3 regions of the Erwinia sp. HR93 genome follow, and region 1 is predicted to be linked to each of the others. Evidence: predicted binding sites of a transcription regulator. Region 1 holds the regulator's gene; each other region holds the start of a gene.
What was found. Region 1 encodes LexA, which represses DNA repair genes until DNA is damaged. Its sites were predicted from a motif close to TNCTGTATGTACATACAGNA; they were not measured.

Region 2: the regulator LexA is predicted to act here: its motif matches at 3,151-3,170, upstream of dinB (DNA polymerase IV).
Region 3: the regulator LexA is predicted to act here: its motif matches at 3,154-3,173, upstream of sulA (SOS-induced cell division inhibitor SulA).

Annotation. Positions count from the first base shown of each region.
Region 1 covers NZ_JAXUDP010000001.1:1,074,121-1,080,152, forward strand. The annotation lists gene ubiA (4-hydroxybenzoate octaprenyltransferase) at 1-68, shown strand, start outside; gene plsB (glycerol-3-phosphate 1-O-acyltransferase PlsB) at 467-2,905, opposite strand; gene SFA31_RS05105 (diacylglycerol kinase) at 3,037-3,405, shown strand; gene lexA (transcriptional repressor LexA) at 3,514-4,122, shown strand; gene SFA31_RS05115 (hypothetical protein) at 4,254-4,469, opposite strand; gene dinF (MATE family efflux transporter DinF) at 5,016-6,032, shown strand, end outside.
Region 2 covers NZ_JAXUDP010000001.1:1,792,592-1,798,623, reverse strand. The annotation lists gene gpt (xanthine phosphoribosyltransferase) at 1-265, opposite strand, end outside; gene pepD (beta-Ala-His dipeptidase) at 516-1,973, shown strand; gene dinB (DNA polymerase IV) at 2,082-3,137, opposite strand; gene dpaA (peptidoglycan meso-diaminopimelic acid protein amidase) at 3,486-4,235, shown strand; gene SFA31_RS08305 (class II glutamine amidotransferase) at 4,206-4,973, opposite strand; gene lpcA (D-sedoheptulose 7-phosphate isomerase) at 4,999-5,583, opposite strand; gene fadE (acyl-CoA dehydrogenase FadE) at 5,808-6,032, shown strand, end outside.
Region 3 covers NZ_JAXUDP010000001.1:2,767,764-2,773,795, forward strand. The annotation lists gene SFA31_RS12885 (Lon protease family protein) at 1-112, opposite strand, end outside; gene matP (macrodomain Ter protein MatP) at 277-729, shown strand; gene ompA (porin OmpA) at 1,195-2,265, opposite strand; gene sulA (SOS-induced cell division inhibitor SulA) at 2,621-3,133, opposite strand; gene SFA31_RS12905 (TfoX/Sxy family DNA transformation protein) at 3,348-3,974, shown strand; gene yccS (YccS family putative transporter) at 3,959-6,032, opposite strand, start outside.

The DNA of each region.
Region 1 (6,032 bases):
TTATGAATAATAATTATGTCGGGCTGATTTTATTCGGCGGTCTGATGCTGAGTTTCCTGCCGTTTTAATCTCGCCGAGATAGCCAGTATTCAACGCTGCCCGCCCCGTGCGGGCATTTTTTTATTACGCTTTAGCTCTAGCTTATTATTTCTGCGTAATTGGCGAGGGTTGAGGTGAGATATGGCGACTCTTGATGAGAAGGCGTTAAAAAGCGCGCCGGCTGGGCGTGAGATGCGCGGCTATAATGCCCATTTGAGTATCAATTAGTATCGCTTTTTGCCAGCCAGTGGTGGATTACTTATGGAAAATACGAACATAGATACGGGCTGCATTTGATTTGTCGGAGCCCTGGCATCGGGGGCAGTAAAACGGCATGGCGTTAGGCGCCTTATGACGAGCTTGGGAAGGGTGAAAATTTACCGCCTTTTGCAAGGCGGTAAGAGGGCTGCAGGCGGGCGTCAGGCCGCTATGCTTTTTCCGGAAGGCCGCTTTGTGCTACGGAGCTTTCAATGGTCAGACGCACATCCGGCGCCAGCAAATCGGAGAGCAGCCGCCATGCAAGCAGCGCTTTTTCCCGATCCGCATCGTCGGTGTCGCTCAGGTAGCCTTCATCGCGCAGCGTCAGCACCAGAGTTGAGAAGACCGCTTTGTCGAAAAATTCCGGGGCATTAATGCCGTGCAGCATCGACAGGCGCTGGGCCAGAGTGCGGCTTTCTTTCTCCAGCGTGCCGCGGTTCATGGTGGGGTTATTGCTCAACAGCCAGAATGTGATGGCATAGCGCTGAATAGTTTCCCGCGCGCCGGCCGCCAGTAGCTGCAGCGTACGTGAACGAGTGGGGTTAAGCTGTACCGTATCACCATTAATTAGCAACAGGCCCTGGCGCTGCATCTCTGCCAGTAACGCATCGACTTCGGCTGCCAGCGCCGGGGTATCCCAGTGCAGGAAAAGCTCAGCTTTCAGCATGGGATACAGTAGCGTTACCTGGCGCAGTAGTTCATCGCGAGTAATATGCCGACGCTGAGTCACCATCTGGGCCAGCAGGGATGGCAGAATCAGCATATGCATCAGATTGTTGCGATAATAAGTCATTAATATTGCCTGTTCCCGCGGCAGGATAATAATCTCGCCGATGGTGTCCTGCTCAACTTCAAACTTATTCATGCGTAATGCGTGATCGATAAGTTCGCTAGCGCTGGCGGACGGCACGGTAGTGTCCGGCGCGTAGGGCACATTGCGCAGCAGATCTATATAGCAATCTAGCTGTTCAAGAAGCTGCTCGCGGGTAAGCGAGCGCTGGCGTGAGGCCAGCAGCGCCGTACAGCACAGGTTCATGGCATTAGCGGCGGCGGCGTTATTAATACGCACCATTAACGTGGCGGCGATTTCGTTTACGGCGGGCGTTAGCCAGGCCGGACGCACGGCTTCAATAGGATCAATGTCTTCGCGCCATTCAGGCACGCGCTGATTCAGCCAATTGTTCAGCGGAATGGGTTCGCCGAAATTGACGTAGCCTTCGCCAAGATTGCGCAGTTTGCTAAGGCCGCGCAGCATTTGAAGCAGGCTCTCTTTTTCTTTCGTGGCCCCGCGCAGCTCTTTCGCATAGGTGCCAACTTCCATCACGTGTTCATAGCCGATGTAAATAGGCACCAGGGTTATCGGGCGGGAGCCGCCGCGCAGCATTGCCTGTAGTGTCATCGAGAGCGTACCCGTCTTCGGCTCTAGCAGGCGCCCGGTGCGGGAGCGCCCGCCTTCAACAAAATATTCCACGGAATAGCCGCGGCTAAAAAGTTCGCCTAAATACTCACGGAACACGGTTGAGTAAAGCTTGTTTCCGCGGAAGGTGCGGCGGATAAAGAAAGCGCCGAGGCGGCGGAATATTGGGCCGGCGGGCCAGAAGTTCAGATTGATACCGGCGGCAATGTGCGGTGGCACTAAACCCTGATGGTATAACACGTACGACAGCAATAAATAATCCATATGGCTGCGGTGGCAGGGAACGTACACCAGCTCATGCCCTTCATGCGCCAGCTTGCGCACCCGTTCAGCATTATGAACGTTAATCCCCTGATAAAGCCGGTTCCAGGTGAAACCAAGTACGCGGTCGGTAATGCGAATGGCCTCATAGGAGAAGTTGGCGGCAATCTCTTCCATTAGTGCAATGGCATTTTGCTGCGCTTTTTCATGCGAAATTTTTTTGCTGCGAGCTTCATCCTCGACCGCCCGAGCGATAGCCCGGGATGAAAGGAGTTTATTAAACAGATCCTGGCGAGCAGGAAGGCGCGGCCCTACGGCGGCTAAACGGAGGCGGGCGAAGTGCATACGCGCAACGCGCAGCAGTTTCTGCGCGATGCTTTTATCGGTGCCGTGTTCCGTGGCCATCCAGCGCAGCGAGACGGGCGTGGAAAAACGGACAAAGCTATCGCGGCCCAGCCACAGCACCGCAAAAAATTTCTGAATACCATTAAGCATGCGTAAAGGAGGATTTGATTCTCCTTTTTCACGCCCGGGCGAGCGCCCGAACATAACGGAAACCGGCACCAATTGGATATCCAGATTAGGGTTGCGCCGGTGAAGATCCAGATAATCATGAAACAGTTTTATCGACTCTTCTTTTGGCGTGTAATAAGTAAATACGCGCGGTCCGTCGTGGACAAATACGTAGCGCGGTAAAACAATGCCATCAACCTCAAGCGGATCGAAGGGATCGGGCAGATCGTGCGCCAGACACTGTTCACGAAGCGTCAGAATGTCCGCTTTTGAATTGTACGGTAAGACATAAATTATCGGTCTGGAGATATCGAGCCCCAGCTCAGCGCAGGGATCTTCAGGAACTAATTTACTTTTTACCAGCAAACTTAGTGGTAAATTAAGCAACTTATAGAAAAAGTGGGGCCAGTCTACCATAGACAATGTTAAGCCTCTGAGTGAAGAGCGTCATTACGGCGCAGCATACCAGAAATAGCATATAAATTCTGCGACATTGCTGTATTTACGGCTTTTTCGCCAGGACGCAAATTTTAAAAAAGGGTTTTTTCATGGCTAATAGTACCACCGGTATTACCCGTATTATCAAGGCTGCCGGCTATTCCTGGAAGGGGCTTCGCGCCGCATGGCGCAATGAGGCGGCCTTTCGTCAGGAAACATTACTGGCGGTCGCGGGCATAATCATCGCCTGCTGGCTGGATATTGATGCGTTAACGCGCGTGCTGCTTATTGGATCCGTGGTACTTATTATGATCGTTGAAATTCTTAATAGCGCCATTGAAGCAGTGGTTGATCGTATCGGTACTGAAAAGCATGAACTTTCTGGCCGCGCGAAGGATATGGGATCGGCGGCGGTATTCATTGCGATGCTGCTCGCCGCTTTTGTCTGGATCTCATTATTGTGGCAACGCTTTTATTGATTCGCCCGGTATTGCGATAAGTCGCTGGTTTTTGCTGAATTATGGTTCCCTTAACGTATTGCGCTGTATATACTCACAGCATAACTGTATATACAACCAGGGGGCGAAATGAAAGCGTTAACGGCCAGACAGCAGGAGGTTTTTGACCTCATCCGGGAGCATATTAGCCAGACGGGTATGCCGCCAACGCGGGCAGAGATTGCTAAGCAGCTTGGATTTCGTTCTCCGAATGCCGCGGAAGAGCATTTAAAGGCGCTGGCGCGGAAAGGCGTAATTGAAATCGTCTCTGGTGCCTCCCGTGGTATTCGACTGATGGTGGAAGAAGAAGCAGGCCTTCCGCTGGTAGGGCGCGTTGCCGCCGGAGAGCCGCTGCTGGCGCAGCAGCATATTGAAGGGCACTATCAGGTTGATCCTTCTTTATTCAGGCCTGGCGCTGATTTTCTCCTGCGCGTGAGCGGTATGTCGATGAAAGATATCGGTATTATGGACGGTGACTTACTTGCCGTACATAAAACCCAGGAAGCACGCAATGGTCAGGTAGTAGTTGCTCGTATTGAAGACGAGGTCACGGTGAAGCGGTTAAAAAAACAGGGAAATGTTGTCTGGCTACTGCCAGAAAACAGTGACTTCGAGCCGATTGAAGTGGATTTGCGTTCGCAAAACTTTAGCATTGAGGGCTTGGCCGTCGGCGTTATTCGCAACGGCGAATGGCTCTAACCGTTTTAAAACACTAAGCCTTCCTGGCTATTATCTGCGGTATATTTGGATTAAGCGCCAGCCATCCTGTCGGCGCTTTTATTCGCGTGCTGCCAGCCCACAGGCGGCGCGCAGTGTGTCAGCTATTACAATCAGAGTAGTTTCCTCAACGTCAGACGTTGCCAGGCGCACCGTAATTTCAGGGCAGGATGCTGCGCGGCGAACTCTACTTTTTCAGCGCTGCGCTGAGATGAAAACGACAGGGGAAGGGAAACATAGCCGGCCGATGCAGAGTCGATAAGCAAAGGGATGCGGGTTAACTGAAGCAGGTAAATTATGGCGGTGTGTGGCAGGTTATTTGCCTGCACGCACGGCCTTCGCCCGGTAATTCCTTTGCACAATAGTTTTAGCCTGCGCTCCAGCTTATACGGTGGAAGGTGCTCTGATATACGCATTCGTCTGGGATTAATGTACATATCTTCCGGATGCGTATATCTTCCGTGCCTGCCAGATGCTTATCTTATTAGCCGGTCGCTTTTCTTGTCAGGAAGAAAGCGCTGGTGATGTATTTGATAGAGCCATCATACTTACCTTATCCCGCTTATTCACAGGTTGTTTCAGTGTCCGAGGCGTTACTGACCTCTATTTAAGCTTTTTAATATTCATCTCAACAATGCTGCCTGAACTTAAGAACGTTATTTGCCGTTAAATTGGATACACTTTGCGGCCCGGTCTATTTAGCTTTATTGAGAGCACCACGCTAACTTGTGAATATCTGGCTGAATGCAGGGGCACTAAAGCGCGCGCAATCATTTGCCATGTTACGCCTGCGCTACGCCCGATCGGGTAGTTTAGAACCATGAAGCCTGCTGTTCGCAGCAGGAGAAGATAAATCATTATAAATGGGCTGGACGATGCCTTTTTTCCATAAAACAGATAAAGCACTGTGGCGGCTGGCGCTGCCGATGATTTTTTCCAATATCACTGTACCGCTGCTGGGGCTGGTGGATACCGCCGTTATCGGCCATCTTGATTCGCCAGATTATTTGGCCGGCGTAGCCGTGGGAGCAACCACGACCAGCTTCCTGTTTATGCTGCTGCTTTTTTTACGTATGAGCACGACGGGGCTGACCGCTCAGGCGTGGGGGGCTAAAGATATCCCGGCGCTGGCGCGCGCTTTAGCTCAGCCTATGATGCTGGCGTTAAGCGCAGGGGTTGCTATCGTTGCGTTACGTACTCCACTGATTGACCTGGCTTTGCATGCGGTGGGCGGCAATGAAAATGTTTTATATCAGGCGCGTCGTTTTCTGGAGATCCGCTGGCTTAGCACGCCGGCCTCGCTGGCGAATTTGGTGCTATTAGGTTGGTTATTGGGCGTCCAGTATGCGCGGGCTCCGGTTATTTTGCTGGTGGTGGGGAATGTGTTGAATATCACACTCGACCTTTGGTTCGTTATGGGACTTGGCATGAACGTGCGGGGGGCAGCGCTGGCAACGGTAATAGCAGAATATGGCACGCTGCTGGTGGGACTAATTATGGTATTTCGAGTGATGCGCCTGCGCGGTATAGATATCCAGCTACTCAAAGGCGCGTGGCGCGGCAATCTGCGCCGTTTACTGGCGCTGAATCGCGATATCATGCTGCGTTCGCTGCTATTACAGATATGTTTCGCGTCGCTGACCATCTATGGTGCCAGGCTAGGGAACGATATTGTTGCGGTCAATGCGGTGTTAATGACGCTACTGACGTTTACGGCCTATGCGCTTGACGGCTTTGCTTATGCGGTGGAGGCGTATTCCGGGCAGGCTTACGGGGCGCGCAACGGTGGGCAGCTACTTAACCTGTGGCACGCTGCCTGTCGGCAGGCGGGGCTTGTCGCGCTGTGCTTTGCCGTTATTTATGCCTGCTTTGGGCGCTATATCATTGCAGTG
Region 2 (6,032 bases), 720 kb from region 1:
CATCAATGACAATAAAACCTTCGCCGTCGCCTTCCGCACGCTTAAGGATTTTCATTTCGCGCTGGTTGTCATGGTCATAGCTGGAAATACAAACGGTATCAACGTGGCGAATGCCCAATTCACGCGCCAGCAGCGCTGCAGGGACCAGCCCACCGCGGCTCACGGCGATAATCCCTTTCCACTGCTCCGCAGGCAGCAGGCGGTTCGCCAGTTTACGGGCGTGAATCTGCAGCATGTCCCAGGTGACAACGTATTTTTCGCTCATGTGAAGTGTCCCAGCCAGTGATAACGGCTTAAAAAGTGTTCAAGGGGAAATAGGTTGCGCGAAATTATAGAGGTCTGGGCCGGCAAAAACCAGTGCCGCGCGGGTAAGGGAACGCTTTTTAGGCTTTTATGCTCCATGAAGCCGGAGAAAATGATATCCTCAGCGCCTCGCCCGGGATTTTTCCGTGGCGCATTCTTATTCTGTAACCCTGTGCCCGCAACTTTGCTGGTCGTCGTCAAGGAGACGCATTTTGTCTGAATTGTCTCAACTCTCCCCGCAGCCACTGTGGAATATTTTCGCCGATATCTGTGCGATTCCCCATCCCTCTTATCATGAAGAAGCGCTTGCCCGGCATATTATATCGTGGGCTAAAGAGAAGGGACTGTTCGTCGAGCGAGACGGCGTCGGCAATATCCTGATCCGTAAAGCGGCAACGTCCGGCATGGAAAACCGCAAACCCGTCGCGCTGCAGGCGCATCTGGACATGGTTCCGCAGAAAAATAACGATACCGTTCACGACTTTGCTACCGATCCGATTCAACCCTGGATTGACGGAGAATGGGTAAAGGCGCGCGGCACCACTCTTGGCGCGGATAACGGTATCGGTATGGCGTCCGCGCTGGCGGTGCTGGCTGACGACAGCGTGCAGCATGGCCCGCTGGAAGTGCTGCTCACCATGACGGAAGAAGTCGGAATGGAAGGCGCATTCGGTCTGCAAAGCGGATGGTTACAGTCGGAAATTCTGATTAATACCGATTCCGAAGAGGAAGGCGAGATTTATATGGGCTGCGCCGGCGGCATCGATTTTATCTCGACCCTCGCCGTAACGCGTGAAGCGCTGCCGGCTGGTTTCGCAACGCTAAAACTGACGCTTAAAGGGCTAAAAGGCGGCCATTCCGGTGCCGATATTCACTTCGGGCTTGGCAATGCGAATAAATTGCTGGCGCGCTTTTTAAGCGACCAGGCGCGCGAACTGGATCTGCGCGTGATCGATTTCAGCGGCGGCACGCTGCGTAACGCAATCCCGCGTGAAGCCTTTGCTACGCTTGCGGTTGCCCCGGAACACATAGACGCCCTGCGCGCGCGCGTTAATGCGTTCCAGGCAATTTTGCACAATGAATTGGGCGCAGTTGAAAAAAACATCACGCTGCAGCTGGAAGCCACTACCGGCACGCTGGCCCCGCTGTGCGCTAATAGCCGCGACGCGTTTCTCAATTTGCTCAATGCCACACCAAACGGCGTCATCCGCAACTCTGACGTCGCCAAAGGCGTGGTCGAAACCTCGCTGAACGTCGGCGTCGTGACCACGGCGGAACAGAATATCGAAATTATCTGCCTGATCCGCTCGCTGGTTGATAGCGGGAAAGAGGCGGTAGTGAGCACGCTGACGTCGCTGGGGCAGCTCGCCGGCGCGAAAACAACGCCGAAGGGCAGCTACCCGGGCTGGCAGCCGGATGAGCACTCGCCGGTGATGCATTTAGTGCGTGAGACTTACCAGAAGCTGTTTAACAAAACGCCGAACATCATGGTTATTCACGCCGGGCTGGAGTGCGGGCTGTTCAAAAAACCGTATCCGGAGATGGACATGGTGTCGATTGGCCCCACGATTACCGGCCCGCATTCTCCGGATGAGCAGGTGCATATTGCAAGCGTCGGGCAGTACTGGACGCTGCTGACGGAGCTGTTAAAAGCCATTCCGGAGAAATAAACCGCACAGCGCCTGATAGACGGGCGCTTACGCGCTAACGGGGCCGCCCTTTGTTGAGGCGGCCCCGTCGTTTATAGCACACCACAGTGCAAACGTTAGGCCGCAGGTTTACCAGCCGAGCACAAGCTGGCGCTCCAGCTGTGGGTCGAGCAGGGTTACATGCAGACCAACCAGCCTGACGCCCCGCCCCGCTCGCCTGTTATCCCAGGCTTCTCTGGCCGTGGCGATGAGGTCGTCTTTATTCAGGCGCGGCCAAACGTGTTCCTGGGTTGTCAGCTGAAAATCATGAAACTTCAGTTTGATGCCCTGGCGGGTGATTAATAAATCAGGCTGCACCTTCATCAGTCGCCTTTCCAGCTCCGGATATAATTGTTCAATCAGCGCCTCGCACGCCGGCCAGTGGTGGATATCTTCGGCAAGCGTCCGCTCCACGCCAATGGACTTTCGCAACCTGTCGCGCTGAACCTCGCGTTCATCGATACCCTGGCTGCGCTCCCATATCATGCGCCCTGCTTTACCAAATGTTTTCAGTAACAGCGCCAGGTCTGCGCGCTGCACGTCGGCGCAGGTGCGCAGCCCCATGGTTTCAAGCCGGGTGGCGGTGACTTTCCCTACCCCCGGAATTTTCTCCAGCGCCAGCGTGGAGAGAAACCCCGGGATAGACTGGGGAGTAATAACGTATTGACCGTTTGGCTTATTCAGATCGGAGGCGATTTTAGCCAGAAATTTCACGGGCGCAATGCCCGCCGAGGCGGTTAGCGCCAGCTCGCGATGAATAGTATCCCGAATCTCTTTGGCCATTAACGTCGCCGAGCCGTGACACAGCGCGCTGTCGGTGACATCCAGATAGGCTTCATCCAGCGACACCGGCTCAATCATATCGGTATAGCGGCGTAAAATAGCGTGGATCTGCTGCGAAATATCCCGGTATGTTTCAAAGCGACCGGGTAATAATGTGAGATGAGGACAGAGTTTCAGCGCCGTTGCCGTAGGCATAGCGCTGCGCACGCCAAATTTGCGCGCCGGATAGTTCGCCGTGCTAATGACACCGCGCCGCTCACGGCTGCCGCCAATAGCGAGAGGAACCGCGCTCAGCGCGGGGTTATCGCGCATTTCCACGGCCGCATAAAAGCAGTCCATATCAATATGAATAATTTTACGCATAGGCGACCAGTTAAACTGTATACCCATACAGTATAACCAAAACCCGGGGCGGCAATCCAATGCGTTTCGTGCCCACGGCGTACGACCGCCGTTTCCCGCCAGCATTAAGTACGGTCTGAGCGCTCGCCGGAGAAGCGCTTACACTACATACTCGCTGACGATAAACTTTCACCGCTAAAGCGGGTCAAAATGCGATATCACCGTCGCGCAGTTGAAAAAAGCCGCGCGCCGCACTTGCGAAAATTAACGGCGGTGATAATGTGAGCGCCAGCTTCCAGACGATTCCGATTTTGGAAGCCATACGTCGCTTCGCCCTATTCGTTATCGTTTTATCAAGGAAATAGTAGTATGCGTAAAATCGCACTTTTGATTGCGATCTTTCTGATTCCCTGCGTCTCGTGGGCAGGTCTGCTGGGCAATAATGCCAGCGCGGCGCCTTCCGTGCAGAATAAGCAGCAGTTCATGGGGTTACCGGTTTATATCCAAATCTTTAAAGAAGAGCGCACCCTTGAGCTATGGGTTAAGAGCGGCGAAAAATATGAATTAATGCGCAGCTACAATATTTGTAATTACTCAGGCGGCCTCGGCCCCAAACGGCGCCAGGGTGATTTTAAAAGTCCGGAAGGGTTTTACAACGTCGGGCGCAACCAGCTCAAACCTGACAGCCGCTTTTATAAAGCGATTAATATCGGGTTTCCTAACCAATACGATCGTGAGCACGGGTATGACGGCAAATACCTGATGATCCACGGCGCCTGCGTGTCCGTTGGCTGCTACGCCATGACCGATGGCGGCATCGACGAGATTTTCCAGTTTGTCACCGGCGCCCTGGTATTCGGGCAATCGCGCGTGCCGGTAAGCATTTATCCCTTCCGTATGACCGACGCCAATATGAAGCGCCACCAGCGGTCGTACTATGCAGATTTTTGGCAGCAGCTAAAACCGGGCTATGACTATTTTATGGCGCATAAAGAACCGCCCGTGGTCAGCGTGCAAAATGGGCAATATGTGGTGAATACCCGCCCGACAAGCCAGAGCGGCGGCCTGCTGCAGCAGCCGCAGCTCGCCTCAAACTATACGTTCACCCAGGCAAAATAGCGCCCAGTCACCCGGCGCAATCTGCTGCCAGTCTTCATTGCCGGTTAGCGGCTGGGTGGCAATTACGGAAACCACATCGTTGGGCGTGGTTTCCCGTTGAAAATCAATCTCAACGTCCTTATCCAGCAGCTTCGCCACGCCAAACGGCGCGCGGCGGGTTATCCAGTATAACCGGGTCGAACAAAACGCCATGATATAGCGCCCGTCCGATAACAGCATGTTAAACACGCCTTTTTCACGCAGCCCCCGCGCCTGAGCCGCCACAAAACGAAATACTGCCGCCATATTTCCCGGCGTTCTGGGATAGCGCTGGGTGAGCTGATGTAGCAACCAGCAAAACGCATACTCGCTGTCAGTCTCGCCTACCGGGCGAAAGGTGCCAGTTTCCAGCGCGCGATAACCGCGTAACTGACCGTTGTGCGCGTATGTCCAGTTTCGGCCCCACAGCTCGCGGGTAAAGGGATGCGTGTTCTCCAGCGCGACTTTGCCGCGATTCGCCTGGCGAATATGTGCAATCACCGCCCGGGACTTAATAGGATACTCCTGTACCAGACGCGCGATTGGGGAGTTAAAGCTGGGCTGTGGATCTTTAAACGTCCGGCAGCCTTTATCTTCATAAAAGGTAATCCCCCAGCCGTCTTTATGGGGGCCGGTGCCCCCGCCGCGCAGAACCAACCCGCTAAAGCTAAAGCAAATGTCCGTCGGCACATTGGCGCTCATGCCAAGCAATTCACACATGCTTCCTCCCCAAAGTTAAGCGCCGCTACGCTTTTTTCACCATCTCTTTCTCAATTAACATCATCAGGATATGAATAACTTTAATGTGAATTTCCTGAATGCGATCGGCGTAGCCAAAATGGGGCACGCGGATTTCAATATCGGCGGTGCCGGCGATTTTCCCACCGTCTTTGCCCGTCAGCGCGATAACTTTCATGCCCTTAACGTGTGCGGCCTCAATGGCGTTGATAACGTTGGCAGAATTTCCGGAAGTCGACAAGCCGAGTAGTACATCGCCTTCGCGCCCTACGGCTTCAACGTAGCGGGAAAAAACATAATCAAAACCGAAATCATTACCCACACAGGAAAGATGGCTGACATCGGAAATCGCAATCGCCGGATAGCCAGGACGGTTTTCACGAAAACGCCCGGTCAACTCTTCGGCAAAATGCATTGCGTCACAGTGTGAACCGCCGTTACCGCATGACAACACTTTTCCCCCGGCTTTAAAGCTGTCCGCCAGCAAAACGGCCGCACGCTGAATTGCATGAATATTGGCGTCATCTTGCAAGAAATTCGCCAGCGTTTCCGCCGCTTCGTTAAGTTCGTTACGAATCATATCCTGGTACATAAGGTTTATCCTTCAGCGTTACTCATTTTACGTTGCAGTTTACCGGATAGCGCGAAGAGTAGCGAGAAGCCCCGCCTCGCGTGCAGCCAAAAGGATATCCCCTTTGGCCTGCCGGGATGTGAGCGATATTGTAATTATTATGTAAACAATTTGCTAATGAGCGAGGTATTAACTACAACAGTAAGAAGAACTGGTCAGACCTCAAACCAAAAAGGCTCGCTTTTATGATGATGCTAAGTATTCTCGCTACCGTAGTGCTAATCGCTGCCCTGTTCTGGCACCGCGTTAATCTGATCTACAGTAGCGTTATTTTGCTGGTATGGACCGCGCTGCTCGCCCTCAGCGGCGTTTGGTCTTTCTGGACGCTGCTGCCGCTTATTCTGGTGCTGGTACCGCTCAATGTACCGGCAATGCGTAAAGCGTTTATTTCCGGCCCTGCCTTTCGCACC
Region 3 (6,032 bases), 1.7 Mb from region 1:
GCTGAACACGCTCAAAGACTGAGGCGCTGTGTTCTAATAAAGCGGCTGAAGGTGCCTGTAACAGGCTGGCATCGGGCACCAGGTGATGCGATGGAAGTTGATTTATGGTCAAAATAATCTGCAATCGCTTAATATTAAAAGAGCGATTATACAGTATGTCGTTGCGCTTCACACAGATCGTGCATAAAAGGTGTGGGAAGAATCGATAATCTCTTACAGTAATGCACTGGAAAACTGATAATCTGAATAATGTTACGCGGTCACACTGAGATTACTATGAAATATCAACAACTGAAAAATCTCGAAAGCGGCTGGAAATGGAAGTATCTGGTTAAAAAACATCGCGAAGGGGAGCTGATCACGCGCTATGTGGAAGCCAGCGCAGCCCAGAGCGCCGTTGATTTGCTGCTAACGATGGAAAATGAACCGGTAAATGTACTGGCGTGGATCGCGCAACATATGAATCCTGCGCTGGAAAATCGAATGAAGCAGACCATTCGAGCACGCCGTAAGCGCCATTTTAATGCAGAACACCAGCATACGCGTAAAAAGTCCATTGATTTGGAGTTTATGGTGTGGCAACGCCTTGCCGGGTTATCACGTCGCAGGAACCAAACGCTTTCGGAAACTATTGTACAACTGATTGAAGATGCAGAACGCAAGGAAAAATACGCAACGCAGATGTCGTCCCTGAAAGAAGATATACAGGCACTGTTAAGTAAAAAATAGCGGTGCGCTGAGAACTGTGAATATTCTATCCGGGCCGGTTATTTTCCGGAGAAACCGTGTAACTTTATAACCGGGAAGGCAGGTGCCGGTTTGCGATATTTCTATAGCCGCAGGCGTGGATTAAGGTTGCCACAAATGCCATGGCACTATTTATAAGTGAAAATACCTATTTGTGCCGAATTTAACTTCCTCATCGTCCGGCAGATAATTCATTTTAACGCTATCCGATTTTAACTATAGCCATATTGCTTCTCTGCTATTTGCCTAAATTACAGAAGGATTGCTATAGATAAGCACTTCTAATTGATGTTGTTATAGCGGCGCGAAGTTATATTGGGCTGTAAGGCGGAAGGCGGAAGGCGGAAGGCGGAAGGCGGAAGGCGGAAGGCGGAAGGCGTTTTTAATTCATTCGGAAATATAAAAAAACCCCGCCTAAGCGGGGTCTTAACATTAAAAGGTAATAACTTAAGCCTGAGGCTGAGTTACTACATCTTTAACGCCTTTAACTTCGATTTCTACGCGACGATCGGGTGCCAGGCAGTCGATCAGTGCAGCGCGACGTTTCACGTTGTCACAGGTGTTGCCAGTAACCGGGTTAGATTCGCCCATACCGCGTGCAGAAATTTTATCTGCCGGGATACCTTTAGAAATCAGGTAGTCAACAACAGACTGTGCGCGTTTTTCAGACAGTTTCTGGTTGTAAGCATCTGAACCGATACGGTCCGTGAAGCCCAGAACTACAACGGAGCCGTCTTTCGGATCCAAGTTGCTTAGCTGAGTATACATCTGATCCAGCGCCTGCTGGCCTTCTGCTTTCAGCGTAGCTTTGTTGAAGTTAAACAGAACATCAGACTTCAGAGTGAAGTGTTTAGTCTGTACTTCAGGAGCCGGAGCCGGTGCCGGTGCAACCGGAGCAGGAGTATCCTGACCGAAGCGGTAGGATACGCCCAGGCTCAACATACCGTTGTCCGGACGAGTGCCGACGGTGTGTGCATCGCCGATATTGTTAACCCACTGGTATTCCAGACGAGTTGCGATATCTTGAGTAAGAGCCCACTCGAAACCTGCGGCGTAGACCGGAGAAACACCGGTGTCGTGATCTTTCAGACGCTTACCCAATGCGTTTTTCGCTGAAGAATCTGCACGCCATACCATACCACCCAGACGAGTATAGATATCCAGATCGTCCAGAATCGGGTAGCTCAGTTTAGCGGTCAGCTGAATACCCTGCGCTTTGAATGCGCCGTTTTCTTCACTGCCTTTGTACTGCATACGACCTAACCAGTCATAACCCATTTCAAAACCAACATATGGGTTAACCTGGTAGCCACCGAATGCGCCAGCGCCAAGCTGGTTTTCGTGGGTCGGGCCATTGCCGATACCAGAGTCGTAGCCATTACCGTAGAAACCGGTGTCATGATACTGGGACCAACCCAGTTTTGCACCTGCATACCAGGTGTTATCTTTCGGAGCGGCCTGCGCTACGGTAGCGAAGCCAGCCAGTGCCACTGCAATCGCGATAGCTGTCTTTTTCATTTTTGCGCCTCGTTATCATCCAAAAAGGCCACAGGCCTTAAAGCCATTAAAGCCCACGGTTAAATCCTTCATCCGGGTAGGTGCTCAGTTGTAACTCTACCGCTAAGGCGGTTTATAGTGAGCAACCCCGGCGAGCTAAAGTCTACAACGTAGTGGAAAACTTACAAGTGTGAAGTCCATCAGATACATAGAAAAAAAGGAATTGATGACATAATTAGTCACAAAAAAGCTTAAAATTTCATCGAGTAACTTTTATCAGTAACGCTGGAGAAGCATAGCCAGTCAAGGTTTCACCACTTTTTCCAGTAACCTGGCGAAGTTCAAAAAAAAATGCCAGGATTAATCCTAAATTTACTTAATGATACAAACTTGTGTGAATTTTAATATCGTTTCGTGGTCTGGATGAGGAAATTATGTGACCCACTGGACGTAAAATAAGCCCAACGCCAGTCCCTGTTTCTGCTGCGGATGCGAGCAAATGGTGTTCTGCCAATGTAAGCTCTCGCGATAACCAGCCAACGACCACACTATAGTTTCCGGTCTGTAATGCTTTTGCCATGGTTGTTACCATAGTTTCTGAACTGGTGTGGTTTGCCTGCATTACCTTGTCGATAGGTAGTCCAGCTTCCTCTACCCACTGGCGATTTAATTTCTGATGCGGCGTTAGCCACAGTTGCCAGCGAGATTGTAAACCAAGCTGCTGTAATAAGGGTAATAACAGCATTTGTGTTAATTGTGGGCGCTCTGCACTATAAACAATTTCGCTGATCATGCCCTGTACGTATTGCGCCTCGCATACAAAACTTTGAGTGCCGTGAATGCGATGAGAAGATTGAGGCATGCGTTGGCGATAAGTGAGTGTGTTCATAGTGCCTTCCATCGTAATATTACTGTATGAATGTACAGTATCCTTTGCATGAGCAAAGATCAACCCAATTTTTGAAAGCACATCGCAGTTTGCAAAAAGCGTCATCATGAAGTGCCAATTCCGATTGCGCTTTCCAAAGAAGTTGCCTATTTTCCCGTTAGCTGAACCATCAATGAAGCCTGTTTTCTATTATTTGATTTTAAAGGATAAAAATATGAAGGACTCATGCTACGCAAAAATTTATAAGACGCGATCCTGTCTTGCACCATTAGGTGATATCCAACATAAAGCGCTATTTGGGGGATATAGCCTTGCCGTGCAGGATACTGTTTTTGCGATGGTCGCTAAGGGGGAACTTTATTTACGGGCAAGCGAAGAGTGCGTGGAATATTTTCGTAAACGCCAGGCACCAGCATTGGCATTTACTCGTCATGGTCGTGATGTTTGCCTGAATTATTACAAAGTTGATGAGGCGCTTTGGCAAGATGAAAAGCAATTATTATCACTTTCAAAGCTGGCATTAGAAGGCGCGCAAAATGAAAAACAAAAGCGTGCCGCCGGTGGCCGCCTGAAAGATTTACCGAATCTCAATTATAGTCTTGAAAATATGCTGTGGCTGGCAGGTATACATGATGTTGAAACCTTACGGGCGACGGGCGCACGCGAAGGGTGGTTACGGTTACGCAAAATAAATAAAACTGCGGGAATTAGAATTCTGCTGGCCCTTGCCGGCGCTTTAACCGGGCAGCATGCCGCCGCGCTTCCGGCTCAGCTAAAGCAGGAGCTACTGGAATGGGCGGCAGATCAAATGCACCAGGATGATAATTATTCCGGCAAATGACAAATTTGTTTTTGGCACTGAGATAGTTCAGGTATCAGTGATACCAGCAATCCAATCTGCTGTATGACCAGGGTTTTTTTGTTGTCTACCCGGAAAGCACTGTGCTCAAGGCGTTGAATTATCGCTTTAAGTGTGTGCTGAATATTTTCATTGTTTACATCAGTGCTGAAATTTAGCGTGCTATCGATATAGCATACCGTTTCATCCAGAAGTGTGAGCGTTTCGGCATCGCAGAGTTTTTCCCGATGAGCTCCCAGCGTTGAAATATAGCTATTAAAAGTATGATTCAGGCAAAGTAAGCGGAATGCTGCTTCACGTATTTCAGGTTTAACATTGGGTTCAGTGGACATATTAGATACCACAGAGGCGAACTCAGCATCCTGATTATGAGCATTACGCCGGGCAATACGATAATCCAGACGGTTATCACGTCCCTGGTGATATTGTTCCATAATCGCATCGAGGTAGCGGCAGTTTGCCTGAAAGGCGCGTTCAACGACCGAAGGGAGGCGCCGGAAACGCCAGTCTGGCCAAATAAAACTAACCGCAGTCCATGCGATAGCACATCCAATAAGTGTGTCAATAATGCGCGGTATTGCAACAATAAAGCCTTCACCCAGAAGGTTAAAACACAGCAGTACCAGCAGGGTAATAAATAATGTTGCGTGAGCATATTGTATATTGCGAAATGCAAAAAAAAGGACGCCGCTCAGAACAATTAAAAGTAATTGCCCTTCAATTGAAGGCACCAGAAGTAATATAGGAATGCCGATAGCTACCCCAAGCAGCGTTCCTATTATACGCAGTTTTAGACGGTGGCGAGTTGCATTATAGTTGGGTTGGCAGACAAACAGGCTGGTAAGCAATATCCAGTAGCCATGTTTTAGCCCCGTTAACTGTATAAAAATATACCCAAGACACAGCACTAAAGACATCCGCACCGCGTGACGAAAAAGCGCTGATTCAGGCGTAATCGTATGTTTTATTCGCAACCACATATCATGGATACTGTTTAAACTATCATCTGCGAGCTGGTTTTCAGGATCGCTAACCCGTTGAACTATTGCAGACTGCTCAGACTCAATTGTGGCGAGTTGCGTATCTATAGCTCGCAGATTTCTGATAAGAAAGCGAATAGCTTCGCGTTCAGCGGTGGTTATATCAAGCGGGGATAAACGCTCCAGCGCGGTGTCCAGATGCGTGAAATAACGTTCAAAACGTGCGTCGTGGCGGTATGGCGTACGTAATAAAATTGCACGGGATAGCTGCTGGCAAGCCTGGGCCTGCATTGATAACAACCGCTGGAAACGAAACATTACATCGCTGTGGCGAAATTTATCGCGCAGCGCCTGATACTGGATATGTGAGGCATTGGCCCGCTCGTGGATATCCTGAGCTGTGAAGTAGTAGTGAAGCGCGCGACGCGTTCCCCGCTGTCCGCGATCGCCGCGCAGGCGGGTGAGTAAAATCGCTTTTGTCTGATTAAGTGTGGCGACCAGAAGGCCATTAGCCATAGCCAGATCGAGTAATAATGCCTGGCTATCATCTTCAATATCGGGATCAAACAGCCGGGACTTAAGCTCAAGATAATGCGCAAGTTCGCCATAGCTTTGGGATAGACTATCCTGTGCCGGGCGTATGGGAAATATGAGGTGCCCGACAAGGGTAAGCAGATTGTACCAGATAGCCCCCGCAAGCAATAACAAAGGCTGTTGATACCAGGTATGAAATAAGGAAAAGCCCAGCATGGTATAGATAGCAATCAGCAGTGCGCCGAATGCAATAGTTGCATAACGCTGTCCCAGGCTGCCTAACAGAATAAAGCCACTGGTTGATAACATTAACCCCACGGTAAAAAAGACTGGCATAGGGAAAAGCAGCTCTACGGACACTGAAGCGACAAAGAAGCTGATTAGCGTAATAATGAGATTGCGCAGGCGCCCGGCTAAACGATCGTCTAAATCCGCCAGCGCGGCGGCAACAACGCCGAGCGTTAGCGGGATAGTCAATTTAACTTCATTAAGCCACCAGGGAAATGCTGCGCATCCGCTTAGAGCG